3 regions of the Bacillus paramycoides genome follow, and region 3 is predicted to be linked to each of the others. Evidence: a T-box and tRNA genes for the amino acid it is inferred to sense, from the RefSeq annotation. Region 3 holds a T-box; the other regions hold tRNA genes.

Region 1 (4,377 bases), 950 kb from region 3:
AAGTGAGAATGCCGGTATGAGTAGCGAAAGACGGGTGAGAATCCCGTCCACCGAATGCCTAAGGTTTCCTGAGGAAGGCTCGTCCGCTCAGGGTTAGTCAGGACCTAAGCCGAGGCCGACAGGCGTAGGCGATGGACAACAGGTTGATATTCCTGTACCACCTCTTTATCGTTTGAGCAATGGAGGGACGCAGAAGGATAGAAGAAGCGTGCGATTGGTTGTGCACGTCCAAGCAGTTAGGCTGATAAGTAGGAAAATCCGCTTATCGTGAAGGCTGAGCTGTGATGGGGAAGCTCCTTATGGAGCGAAGTCTTTGATTCCCCGCTGCCAAGAAAAGCTTCTAGCGAGATAAAAGGTGCCTGTACCGCAAACCGACACAGGTAGGCGAGGAGAGAATCCTAAGGTGTGCGAGAGAACTCTGGTTAAGGAACTCGGCAAAATGACCCCGTAACTTCGGGAGAAGGGGTGCTTTCTTAACGGAAAGCCGCAGTGAATAGGCCCAAGCGACTGTTTAGCAAAAACACAGCTCTCTGCGAAGCCGTAAGGCGAAGTATAGGGGGTGACACCTGCCCGGTGCTGGAAGGTTAAGGAGAGGGGTTAGCGTAAGCGAAGCTCTGAACTGAAGCCCCAGTAAACGGCGGCCGTAACTATAACGGTCCTAAGGTAGCGAAATTCCTTGTCGGGTAAGTTCCGACCCGCACGAAAGGTGTAACGATTTGGGCACTGTCTCAACCAGAGACTCGGTGAAATTATAGTACCTGTGAAGATGCAGGTTACCCGCGACAGGACGGAAAGACCCCGTGGAGCTTTACTGTAGCCTGATATTGAATTTTGGTACAGTTTGTACAGGATAGGCGGGAGCCTTTGAAACCGGAGCGCTAGCTTCGGTGGAGGCGCTGGTGGGATACCGCCCTGACTGTATTGAAATTCTAACCTACGGGTCTTATCGACCCGGGAGACAGTGTCAGGTGGGCAGTTTGACTGGGGCGGTCGCCTCCTAAAGTGTAACGGAGGCGCCCAAAGGTTCCCTCAGAATGGTTGGAAATCATTCGTAGAGTGCAAAGGCATAAGGGAGCTTGACTGCGAGACCTACAAGTCGAGCAGGGACGAAAGTCGGGCTTAGTGATCCGGTGGTTCCGCATGGAAGGGCCATCGCTCAACGGATAAAAGCTACCCCGGGGATAACAGGCTTATCTCCCCCAAGAGTCCACATCGACGGGGAGGTTTGGCACCTCGATGTCGGCTCATCGCATCCTGGGGCTGTAGTCGGTCCCAAGGGTTGGGCTGTTCGCCCATTAAAGCGGTACGCGAGCTGGGTTCAGAACGTCGTGAGACAGTTCGGTCCCTATCCGTCGTGGGCGTAGGAAATTTGAGAGGAGCTGTCCTTAGTACGAGAGGACCGGGATGGACGCACCGCTGGTGTACCAGTTGTTCTGCCAAGGGCATAGCTGGGTAGCTATGTGCGGAAGGGATAAGTGCTGAAAGCATCTAAGCATGAAGCCCCCCTCAAGATGAGATTTCCCATAGCGTAAGCTAGTAAGATCCCTGAAAGATGATCAGGTTGATAGGTTCGAGGTGGAAGCATGGTGACATGTGGAGCTGACGAATACTAATAGATCGAGGACTTAACCATATAATATGAAGCAATGTTATCTAGTTTTGAAGGAATATATAATTTTCTTCTTGACATTTCGAAAGAAATGTTTATAATGATAAAAGTCTGGTAATGATGGCAGAGAGGTCACACCCGTTCCCATACCGAACACGGAAGTTAAGTTCTCTAGCGCCGATGGTAGTTGGGACCTTGTCCCTGTGAGAGTAGGACGTTGCCAGGCTAATATTATTCCGCAGTAGCTCAGTGGTAGAGCTATCGGCTGTTAACCGATCGGTCGTAGGTTCGAGTCCTACCTGCGGAGCCATTATGCTTCCATAGCTCAGCTGGTAGAGCACTTCCATGGTAAGGAAGAGGTCACCGGTTCAAGCCCGGTTGGAAGCTTGGGAAGATTTTTACAATTTTTGGCCCGTTGGTCAAGTGGTTAAGACACCGCCCTTTCACGGCGGTAACACGGGTTCGAATCCCGTACGGGTCACCACTTTTGGAGGATTAGCTCAGCTGGGAGAGCACCTGCCTTACAAGCAGGGGGTCGGCGGTTCGATCCCGTCATCCTCCACCATATATATTTTAAATGTCGGAGGGGTAGCGAAGTGGCTAAACGCGGCGGACTGTAAATCCGCTCCTTCGGGTTCGGCAGTTCGAATCTGCCCCCCTCCACCATTTTCTTTAAAATAACCTGAGAGGGTTTATTTTTTTGAAAAGATAACCATACTAGTAAATATTAATGGGCTATAGCCAAGCGGTAAGGCAACGGACTTTGACTCCGTCATGCGCTGGTTCGAATCCAGCTAGCCCAGCCATTTACGAGCCATTAGCTCAGTTGGTAGAGCATCTGACTTTTAATCAGAGGGTCGAAGGTTCGAGTCCTTCATGGCTCACCATTTTCGCGGAAGTAGTTCAGTGGTAGAATACAACCTTGCCAAGGTTGGGGTCGCGGGTTCGAATCCCGTCTTCCGCTTAATTACTAAGGGGCCTTAGCTCAGCTGGGAGAGCGCCTGCCTTGCACGCAGGAGGTCAGCGGTTCGATCCCGCTAGGCTCCATCTAATAGAAAAGCTTACATCATATGATGTAAGCTTTTTTTGTGTTTGAAAAGACAACCTTCATACTTGTCGTTTAAAATGAAGAAAACGTAAAAGTAAAGGGTAGGGGATAATTGTGAAAGTTGTTATTGCATCTGATTCATATAAAGAAAGCTTAAAAGCTATAGAAGTATGTGAAGCTATAGAAAGAGGTTTTGGGACAATTTTCCCTAATGCAGAATATGTAAAGATACCGATTGGAGATGGAGGGGAAGGAACGGTTGATTCCCTTGTTGATGCTACAGGAGGAAGTATTATATCACTTCGTGTGACAGGGCCGCTTAGAGAGAGCGTACAAGCCTTTTATGGTATGTCTAAAGATAAAAAGACAGCGTTTATTGAAATGGCAGCAGCATCAGGATTACAACATGTTCCGGTAGAAAAACGAAACCCACTTATTACAACGACGAAAGGAACAGGAGAACTTATACTACATGCACTAGACGAAGGAGCTGAGCACATTATTTTAGGACTTGGAGGAAGTGCTACAAATGATGGTGGAGCGGGTATGTTGTCGGCTTTAGGAGTCAGGTTTATAGATGGAGAAGGGGAAGTCATAGATCCATCTGGAGGGACGTTACATTCGATTGTCGCTATTGATTTTTCCCAAATGGATTCCCGTTTAGCGCATATAAAGATAGAAGCAGCATGTGATGTAGATAATCCGTTAGTTGGAATAAGAGGAGCATCTTTCGTATTTGGACGGCAAAAGGGTGCGGATGCAGAGATGATGAAAGAGCTGGATGAGAATTTAAAGCATTATGCGCATATTTTTAAACAATTCTTATCTTGTGACGTATCTCAAATGTCTGGTGCAGGAGCTGCAGGAGGAATGGGAGCAGCTGTTATTGCAGTGTTAAAGGGAAACTTGCGGAGAGGAATTGAAATTGTATTAGATTATACAAATTTTGATAAGCATATAGAAGGAGCAGATTTAATTATAACTGGTGAAGGTAGAATAGATGAACAAACAGCATATGGAAAGGCCCCTGTAGGTGTTGCGGAGCGTGCAAAGCGTTTTTATATTCCTGTTATCGCTATTGGAGGATCTGTATCTCCTAATTATCCGGCTGTCCATGGAAAAGGAATTGATGCAGTATTTAGTATTACAGCGAGTCCGATGACATTAGAAGAGGCATATAAAGTAGCAGAAGAGAATGTTGAAATGACAGCAAAGAATATTGCATTAGTGTGGAAAATAGCATCAGAAAAACACTTCTAAATGTAGGAGTGTTTTTTATTATTATTTAATAATAATGATGGTAGTTATTTCATTAAGTTAACTTTATACATAGAATAGTCTTAACATTTGGATTTTAAAGCAAATATAAGTGAATAATTTGTATATCCATACAGAAAAATGTCGAGTTGAGTCAGACTATATAAAAGATTTAAAATATTTAGTGAAGGCACAAAAGGGGGATACTATCTATGAAAAAAGAAATCTCAGTTATTGGAGTTCCAATGGACTTAGGACAAATGCGTCGTGGAGTTGATATGGGGCCGAGCGCAATCCGTTATGCAGGTGTAATTGAAAGAATCGAAGGAATTGGATATGACGTTAAAGATATGGGAGATATATGTATAGAGAGAGAAAAAGAAATAGATGTAAATACAAGCTTAAGAAACCTTACACAAGTTGCAACTGTATGTAACGAATTAGCAAGTAAGGTGGATCATAT
Region 2 (4,377 bases), 1.3 Mb from region 3:
GCAAAATGACCCCGTAACTTCGGGAGAAGGGGTGCTTTCTTAACGGAAAGCCGCAGTGAATAGGCCCAAGCGACTGTTTAGCAAAAACACAGCTCTCTGCGAAGCCGTAAGGCGAAGTATAGGGGGTGACACCTGCCCGGTGCTGGAAGGTTAAGGAGAGGGGTTAGCGTAAGCGAAGCTCTGAACTGAAGCCCCAGTAAACGGCGGCCGTAACTATAACGGTCCTAAGGTAGCGAAATTCCTTGTCGGGTAAGTTCCGACCCGCACGAAAGGTGTAACGATTTGGGCACTGTCTCAACCAGAGACTCGGTGAAATTATAGTACCTGTGAAGATGCAGGTTACCCGCGACAGGACGGAAAGACCCCGTGGAGCTTTACTGTAGCCTGATATTGAATTTTGGTACAGTTTGTACAGGATAGGCGGGAGCCTTTGAAACCGGAGCGCTAGCTTCGGTGGAGGCGCTGGTGGGATACCGCCCTGACTGTATTGAAATTCTAACCTACGGGTCTTATCGACCCGGGAGACAGTGTCAGGTGGGCAGTTTGACTGGGGCGGTCGCCTCCTAAAGTGTAACGGAGGCGCCCAAAGGTTCCCTCAGAATGGTTGGAAATCATTCGTAGAGTGCAAAGGCATAAGGGAGCTTGACTGCGAGACCTACAAGTCGAGCAGGGACGAAAGTCGGGCTTAGTGATCCGGTGGTTCCGCATGGAAGGGCCATCGCTCAACGGATAAAAGCTACCCCGGGGATAACAGGCTTATCTCCCCCAAGAGTCCACATCGACGGGGAGGTTTGGCACCTCGATGTCGGCTCATCGCATCCTGGGGCTGTAGTCGGTCCCAAGGGTTGGGCTGTTCGCCCATTAAAGCGGTACGCGAGCTGGGTTCAGAACGTCGTGAGACAGTTCGGTCCCTATCCGTCGTGGGCGTAGGAAATTTGAGAGGAGCTGTCCTTAGTACGAGAGGACCGGGATGGACGCACCGCTGGTGTACCAGTTGTTCTGCCAAGGGCATAGCTGGGTAGCTATGTGCGGAAGGGATAAGTGCTGAAAGCATCTAAGCATGAAGCCCCCCTCAAGATGAGATTTCCCATAGCGTAAGCTAGTAAGATCCCTGAAAGATGATCAGGTTGATAGGTTCGAGGTGGAAGCATGGTGACATGTGGAGCTGACGAATACTAATAGATCGAGGACTTAACCATATAATATGAAGCAATGTTATCTAGTTTTGAGAGAACATAAAAAAACTTGTTGACTTTTAAAGAAAATAAGTTATAATAATGATTGTCTCAAAAGAATAATGTCTGGTAATGATGGCAGAGAGGTCACACCCGTTCCCATACCGAACACGGAAGTTAAGCTCTCTAGCGCCGATGGTAGTTGGGACCTTGTCCCTGTGAGAGTAGGACGTTGCCAGGCAATATTATTCCGCAGTAGCTCAGCGGTAGAGCTATCGGCTGTTAACCGATCGGTCGTAGGTTCGATTCCTACCTGCGGAGCCATTGGAGAGCTGTCCGAGTTGGCCGAAGGAGCACGATTGGAAATCGTGTATACGTCATAAGCGTATCAAGGGTTCGAATCCCTTGCTCTCCGCCATAGGATTTATAATATTTGGCCCGTTGGTCAAGTGGTTAAGACACCGCCCTTTCACGGCGGTAACACGGGTTCGAATCCCGTACGGGTCACCACTTTGGAGGATTAGCTCAGCTGGGAGAGCACCTGCCTTACAAGCAGGGGGTCGGCGGTTCGATCCCGTCATCCTCCACCATATAAATTATATGAATAGTATTATCGCGGGGTGGAGCAGCACGGTAGCTCGTCGGGCTCATAACCCGAAGGTCGCAGGTTCAAATCCTGTCCCCGCAACCAAATGGTCCCGTGGTGTAGTGGTTAACATGCCTGCCTGTCACGCAGGAGATCGCCGGTTCGACCCCGGTCGGGACCGCCATTTTAATAAGGCTCGGTAGCTCAGTCGGTAGAGCAGAGGACTGAAAATCCTCGTGTCGGCGGTTCGATTCCGTCCCGAGCCACCATTTATCTTAATCATATACGCCGGCTTAGCTCAATTGGTAGAGCAACTGACTTGTAATCAGTAGGTTGGGGGTTCAAGTCCTCTAGCCGGCACCATGTAAGTTTCGGAGGGGTAGCGAAGTGGCTAAACGCGGCGGACTGTAAATCCGCTCCTTCGGGTTCGGCAGTTCGAATCTGCCCCCCTCCACCATTTGCATAGGGGCATAGTTTAAAGGTAGAACTGAGGTCTCCAAAACCTCCAGTGTGGGTTCGATTCCTACTGCCCCTGCCAAATATATTTACACAACATGGCGGTTGTGGCGAAGTGGTTAACGCACCGGATTGTGGCTCCGGCATTCGTGGGTTCGATTCCCATCAGTCGCCCCATTTTTATTTTAAAAATTACAAATAATCTAATGGATACTTACATATAATTAAGTAGGAATTCGATGGGCTATAGCCAAGCGGTAAGGCAACGGACTTTGACTCCGTCATGCGCTGGTTCGAATCCAGCTAGCCCAGCCATTTTTGCGGAAGTAGTTCAGTGGTAGAATACAACCTTGCCAAGGTTGGGGTCGCGGGTTCGAATCCCGTCTTCCGCTCCAGTAAAATTTTATATGGCGGCATAGCCAAGTGGTAAGGCAGAGGTCTGCAAAACCTTTATCACCGGTTCAAATCCGGTTGCCGCCTTTTCTTTTGTGCCGATGTGGCGGAATTGGCAGACGCGCACGACTCAAAATCGTGTTCCTTCGGGAGTGTCGGTTCGACCCCGACCATCGGTATCACGAACGGCGTAATAAAAAAGCTCTATACTAATTGTATAGAGCTTTTTTATGTTTTCATTAGACGGTAAAATAAGCACTAAAAAGGTCGTGTGCGGTGGGTAAACGTAGAACATTATTACTAGAAGCAGAATTAAAATTGGCAAAGAAATCGCCGTATGTAACCATTGATGAAGAAGCATTAAATTTTTTCTCTATGAAAGCCCATGCGATACAGTTGGAGTAAACTACGAAAAATGAACAGGATAAAAACGAATATTCATTTTTATCCTGTTCATTCCATTATTCTATAAAATGCCATCGGAATATTGGATATACAATATTCTTTTTGAGCACTCTAGAGAGAATTTCTCCACCCCGGTGACATGAAGTTAAATCCGACACCACCAGTAGATATTAGTACATTATCAACGGTTAAGTTTGTAATTTCTAAAAACCTCTTTTCAAACTCTGCTCTGTTGTACTTGTACATAGTTGAGTGGCACGCCCACATTTGCGTTGAAGTGCTCAACCAGTCTCCTAATTCCTTTAATTCAGGAAACGACTCAAATCGAATTGGTTCATCTAATTTCATCAATCTCACTTGATAGATAGTTGGGTTTAGCTTTTCTCCTATTCCTTTAAGAGCATGTGTGTTTTTTTCGTTTGAATGTGTCATAATTCTCCCCCATTTCCCCTTTAAATTTTTTCTTATTTTAATTATACAACAATAGAAAGTAATTATAGTGATATTATGGAAATAGGTATCGGCGATATAAAAAACTCTAACAGAAAAGTTAGAGTTTTTTTGTTAAATTATACTATGTGCTTCTAAAATTCGTAATAAACGTAGGAATTCATGTATAATATAACTTGTCGAAAGAACAAAATGATAGTGATTTATATTATGTCTGTAATATGAATTAAAGATGAACTTTTTATATTTCTTTTAAAAATGTGTTGAATACACATTATATTTCATATTAATATTTTTATGTAGATTTAAAACGGGAAAGAGAGTGGAAAGTATGGGTCGTAAATGGAATAATATTAAGGATAAAAAAGCATCAAAAGATGCAAATACTAGCCGTATATACGCGAAATTTGGACGTGAAATTTATGTGGCGGCAAAACAAGGCGAGCCAGATCCAGAATCAAACCAAGCGCTTAGAGTTGTATTGGAACGTGCGAAAACATATAATGTTCCAAGAACAATTATCGATCGTGCAGTTGAAAAAGCAAAAGGCGGTTCAGAAGAAAATTATGATGAGCTTCGTTATGAAGGATTCGGACCAAATGGATCTATGGTAATTGTAGATACACTTACGAATAACGTAAACCGTACTGCAGCAGATGTACGAGCTGCATTTAGCAAAAACAGTGGTAACATGGGTGTAAACGGTTCTGTAGCTTACATGTTTGATGCGACAGCTGTTATCGGTCTTGAAGGGAAAACATCAGATGAAGTGCTTGAAATTTTAATGGAAGCAGATGTGGATGCACGTGATATTCTTGAAGAAGAAGATGCTGTTATCGTGTATGCTGAGCCTGATCAATTCCATGCAGTACAATCTGCACTTAAAGATGCTGGTGTTGAAGAATTCACAGT
Region 3 (4,377 bases):
AACATTTTAAAGGAGGAGTCAACTATGGCTCGTTATACAGGTCCAGCTTGGAAACTGTCTCGTCGTCTTGGAATCTCTCTAAGCGGCACAGGAAAAGAATTAGAAAAACGCCCTTACGCACCAGGTCCTCACGGTCCTAACCAACGTAAGAAACTTTCAGAATACGGTTTACAATTACAAGAGAAACAAAAACTTCGTCACATGTACGGCATGACTGAGCGTCAATTCCGTCGCACATTTGACCAAGCAGGTAAAATGCCTGGTAAGCACGGCGAAAACTTCATGATCCTTCTTGAAGCTCGTCTTGACAACTTAGTTTACCGTATGGGCTTAGCTCGCACTCGTCGTGCAGCTCGCCAATTAGTAAACCACGGTCACATCATGGTTGATGGCGCTCGCGTAGATATCCCATCTTACCGTGTAAAACCTGGTCAAACTATCAGCGTTCGCGAAAAATCTAACAACCTTGTTGTTGTTAAAGAAGCGATCGAAGTTAACAACTTCGTACCAGAATACTTAACTTTCGATGCTGACAAATTAGAAGCTACTTACACTCGTCACGCTGAGCGTTCTGAGTTACCAGCTGAAATCAACGAAGCATTAATCGTAGAGTTCTACTCTCGTTAATGACAAAAAGCCAATCCTGTGGATTGGCTTTTTTCGTTATATATAAAATAAAATTATTTATTTTCCTCTTTCTGAACATATACATAAGCATCTTTCTGCTCTTTATGTACATCCACCTTCGAATTCTCTGCAAGCTGACCCGCGTTTAGCAAAGAAAAAATAATGAGCGCTTCTAGTGACATTTTGTTTTACCACTCCTTTCTAGTTGTTATACATTTATCATACCGCTTACATGTGATTTCCGTATGAACTCGAAAAGGAGATTACAACAAAAAGGTTACAGAAATATGAATGCACGCTATAATAACCATAAAATAGGAGGTTGATTCATTTTGACAATAAACCAAATGGTTCAATTGGGTAGTACATGTATGCTGTTTATTACTTCCGCACTTATTAATTGGTATCAGGGGAGTAATTTAATAGATAATCCTGATGAATGGAAATATAGCGCTAAGTTTACGAATTACTTTAAAGGCACCGTTTCAAATTACCAAGATATTTATCAAATCGATTTCTTTATATATGCGGCAAAATTTTATCCAGTAGCATTTATTGTTATGCTCATTAGCTTACTTTATATGCTCGTATTAATTCTTCATATTCTATTTACAAGAACTCGTAAGGTAATCTAAATTCATACATAAAAACCCCGAATCATAAACTTTTCAGCCTACAATTCGGGGTACTATTTGTTTATATTCGTTTCTAATTAGTAACGAATTAAAAAATATTTCTTTTTACCGCGACGAATGATTGTGAATTTACCTTCGATGCGGTCGTTTTCTGTTACAACGTAGTCTAATGCTTGTGTACGCTCACCGTTTACGTAGATTGCACCGTTCGTTACATCTTCACGTGCTTGACGTTTTGATGGAGAGATTTTGCTTTCTACAAGTAAGTCGATTAATACTGTATCTTCTGCAGTACGTTCTACAGATGGTACGTCTTTGAATCCTTGTTCGATTTCGCTTGCAGTCAGTTCTGCTACAGAACCGCTGAATAATGCAGCTGAAATTTTAATCGCTTGCTCTAATGCTTCTTCGCCGTGAACAAGTTTTGTCATTTCTGCACCTAATGCTTTTTGTGCTGCACGTTTTTCTGGTGCTTCAGCTACTTGCTTCTCAAGCTCAAGAATTTCTTCATGAGATAAGAATGTGAAGTATTTTAAGTATTTAACAACGTCGCGGTCATCTGTGTTAATCCAAAATTGGTAGAACTCGTAAGGAGTTGTTTTCTCTGGGTCTAACCAAATTGCACCGCCTTCTGTTTTACCAAACTTCGTACCATCAGATTTCGTAACTAGTGGAATTGTTAAACCGAATGCTTTCGCATCTTCTTCTGATTTACGGATTAATTCAAGACCAGCTGTAATGTTACCCCATTGGTCACTACCACCGATTTGCAAGCGGCAATTATGGTTTTGGTATAAGTTTAAGAAGTCGTATGATTGTAAAATCATATAACTAAACTCAGTGAATGAAATACCAGTATCTAAACGAGATGCTACTGTATCTTTTGCTAACATATAGTTTAAACCGAAGTTTTTACCGATATCGCGTAAGAATGAAATGACATCTAAGTTACCAAGCCAGTCATAGTTGTTAGCCATTGTTGCTGGGTTGTCCACGTTTTCAAACTCTAAGAAGTTTGAAAGTTGGTTTTTAATGCTTTCTGTGTAGTAAGCAACTGTACCTTTCGTATTTAATGTACGCTCCGCTTTTTTACCACTTGGGTCACCGATCATACCAGTACCACCGCCAACAAGTGCAATCGGTTGGTGACCAGCTAATTGGAAACGACGTAACATTAATACTGGTAACATATGACCGATGTGTAAGCTGTCAGCTGTCGGGTCGAAACCACAGTATAATTTAACGCTTTCTTTTTCTAATAATTGCTCAAGTCCCTCAGCATCTGTTTGCTGATTAATTAGACCGCGAAATTCAAGATCTTGTAAAATACCCATATCCTACATACTCTCCTTTAAGTTCATTACTGGCGTGAAGGTTGAAAACATAAAAAAATCGCCCCTTGAAATAAGGGACGATTTTGATTATCGCGTTACCACCCTAGTTGCAGGCCAAAAAGCCTACCACCTTATTTACATAACGGCTTAGCACCGTCTTTTCCCTTTTGAATACCATTCAATCGAAAAAAGATGCTCTAGGGGCGTAATTCGCGATCATCTATGTGCTGATTTTCACCGACCATCAGCTCTCTAAAACAGGGAAATGATCACTACTTCTCCCTTTCCACGCTCAATTATTCATATACTTTTCTTTATACCATCATTTATATAGGCGTGTCAAATAGAGGTCGGGTTTCTCTTCTTCTCAATCCTTTACAACGTCGCAAAGAGTATCGTAATAAGAGAAAGAATTGGAACTCCAACTAATAACGACACATGAAATACAACCGATAAATCATTCCCAATCGTAGCCTCCACAGGATCTTTCGCTGGAGAACCAAGAAATCCGATTAATCGATCGAAGCGACTTACCGTTTTTGGAAAGTCTGGTATTTCTACATGGTCACTATCTAAATGCTGTTTTAATTTATATTCACTCTTAAAGGGATTTTCGCTCAATTTCATCCACCTCCAGCAATTGTTTTAATTTCTTTATCCCGTTATGAAGTCTCGACTTCACTGTTCCAATCGGAATGTTTAATATCTCTGCAATTTCTTTTTGCTGCATATCATGATAATAAGAAAGAATAAGGACAGCTCGCTGTTCTTCCGGAACTTTCAAAATTGCTTCTCTTACTGTGAGCCGATCTTCGTAAGAAAATTCTTTTTCCTGAATCGGCACTAAAAATGGCAAAAGCGTACGCCACTTTTTTCTTCTATTTAATTTATTAATCATAAGACGATAACCAATTTGAAATAAATACGTTTTTATTTTGCCTTTTTCAAGTTCATACATATGTTTCTTACGCTCTAACGTCAAAAACGTATCTTGCACAAGGTCGATGCTTAATTGTTCATCTCGATTAAATCGATATAAAAATGTGTATAGCGCTGGTTTGATTAAAACATATAGTTTTTCCCCAGCCTGCTTATCTCCACTTTGATATGCAAGCATGAGCTCCTCCTCAATCCCAATCTGCTCCATGATTTTTGATTTCCTTTATTCCTTTTAGCGTTAATGAAATGCGGGAAATTAAATATACACTTGCGACAATAATCCATACTTGTGATTGATTCGTAAAAAATTGAACATATGGGTTTTGTATTGTCTGTCCCGTTGAAACTAAAATATTTAATGCTTGCACACAAATGCATGCATACACTGCCAGACAAGCCGAAATCGTATCAAATACATTCCAGCGAAAATACACTTTTGTTTTTGTAAAATCAATTTTATATCCTTTTTTCCGTACTATATGTTTTCTATCAAACGGAATAATGATGGAAAACATAACAATCATCATAACCCCAGCTGTAATCATTGATACTTTAAATCCGATTGGCATCGGTAATAGTAAACCACAAGAAAATACGACTATAATTCCAAGTAAAGCAAAAGTAAGAAGTAATTTATTAGACATAAAAAAGCCTCCCTCATCTATTCTTTCATAAGTGTATACAGACGAGGAAGGCACTTCGTTCAAATATTATTTTATTTTTTTAATAATCTTCGCAGGATTTCCGCCAACTACTACATTATCCGGCACATCTTTCGTTACAACGGCGCCAGATGCAATCACCGCATTGTCTCCAATTGTTACACCAGGATTAATAATCGC

What was found. The T-box of region 3 lies ahead of tyrS (tyrosine--tRNA ligase). A T-box ahead of a tRNA ligase gene usually reads a tRNA of that ligase, here a tRNA-Tyr.
Region 1: it has a tRNA-Tyr gene. The T-box ahead of tyrS (tyrosine--tRNA ligase) is inferred to sense a tRNA for this amino acid. The anticodon was not compared.
Region 2: it has a tRNA-Tyr gene. The T-box ahead of tyrS (tyrosine--tRNA ligase) is inferred to sense a tRNA for this amino acid. The anticodon was not compared.

The regions. Positions count from the first base shown of each region.
Region 1 is NZ_CP152427.1:154,006-158,382, forward strand. Features, by position in the region: rRNA gene AAG068_RS00885 (23S ribosomal RNA) at 1-1,633, shown strand, start outside; rRNA gene rrf (5S ribosomal RNA) at 1,720-1,835, shown strand; tRNA gene AAG068_RS00895 (tRNA-Asn) at 1,845-1,919, shown strand; tRNA gene AAG068_RS00900 (tRNA-Thr) at 1,924-1,996, shown strand; tRNA gene AAG068_RS00905 (tRNA-Glu) at 2,019-2,093, shown strand; tRNA gene AAG068_RS00910 (tRNA-Val) at 2,099-2,174, shown strand; tRNA gene AAG068_RS00915 (tRNA-Tyr) at 2,192-2,275, shown strand; tRNA gene AAG068_RS00920 (tRNA-Gln) at 2,341-2,415, shown strand; tRNA gene AAG068_RS00925 (tRNA-Lys) at 2,421-2,496, shown strand; tRNA gene AAG068_RS00930 (tRNA-Gly) at 2,502-2,573, shown strand; tRNA gene AAG068_RS00935 (tRNA-Ala) at 2,584-2,656, shown strand; gene AAG068_RS00940 (glycerate kinase) at 2,772-3,917, shown strand; gene rocF (arginase) at 4,127-4,377, shown strand, end outside.
Region 2 is NZ_CP152427.1:528,456-532,832, forward strand. Features, by position in the region: rRNA gene AAG068_RS02735 (23S ribosomal RNA) at 1-1,199, shown strand, start outside; rRNA gene rrf (5S ribosomal RNA) at 1,301-1,416, shown strand; tRNA gene AAG068_RS02745 (tRNA-Asn) at 1,425-1,499, shown strand; tRNA gene AAG068_RS02750 (tRNA-Ser) at 1,502-1,593, shown strand; tRNA gene AAG068_RS02755 (tRNA-Glu) at 1,611-1,685, shown strand; tRNA gene AAG068_RS02760 (tRNA-Val) at 1,690-1,765, shown strand; tRNA gene AAG068_RS02765 (tRNA-Met) at 1,790-1,866, shown strand; tRNA gene AAG068_RS02770 (tRNA-Asp) at 1,870-1,945, shown strand; tRNA gene AAG068_RS02775 (tRNA-Phe) at 1,955-2,030, shown strand; tRNA gene AAG068_RS02780 (tRNA-Thr) at 2,049-2,124, shown strand; tRNA gene AAG068_RS02785 (tRNA-Tyr) at 2,135-2,218, shown strand; tRNA gene AAG068_RS02790 (tRNA-Trp) at 2,226-2,299, shown strand; tRNA gene AAG068_RS02795 (tRNA-His) at 2,319-2,394, shown strand; tRNA gene AAG068_RS02800 (tRNA-Gln) at 2,458-2,532, shown strand; tRNA gene AAG068_RS02805 (tRNA-Gly) at 2,538-2,612, shown strand; tRNA gene AAG068_RS02810 (tRNA-Cys) at 2,627-2,697, shown strand; tRNA gene AAG068_RS02815 (tRNA-Leu) at 2,708-2,789, shown strand; gene AAG068_RS02820 (hypothetical protein) at 2,887-3,015, shown strand; gene AAG068_RS02825 (DUF3884 family protein) at 3,127-3,447, opposite strand; gene AAG068_RS02830 (YebC/PmpR family DNA-binding transcriptional regulator) at 3,797-4,377, shown strand, end outside.
Region 3 is NZ_CP152427.1:4,500,879-4,505,255, forward strand. Features, by position in the region: gene rpsD (30S ribosomal protein S4) at 25-627, shown strand; gene AAG068_RS23315 (hypothetical protein) at 681-809, opposite strand; gene AAG068_RS23320 (YjdJ family protein) at 960-1,262, shown strand; gene tyrS (tyrosine--tRNA ligase) at 1,340-2,596, opposite strand; T-box leader at 2,667-2,894, opposite strand; gene AAG068_RS23330 (hypothetical protein) at 2,972-3,217, opposite strand; gene AAG068_RS23335 (RNA polymerase sigma factor) at 3,198-3,743, opposite strand; gene AAG068_RS23340 (hypothetical protein) at 3,724-4,179, opposite strand; gene AAG068_RS23345 (maltose acetyltransferase domain-containing protein) at 4,246-4,377, opposite strand, start outside.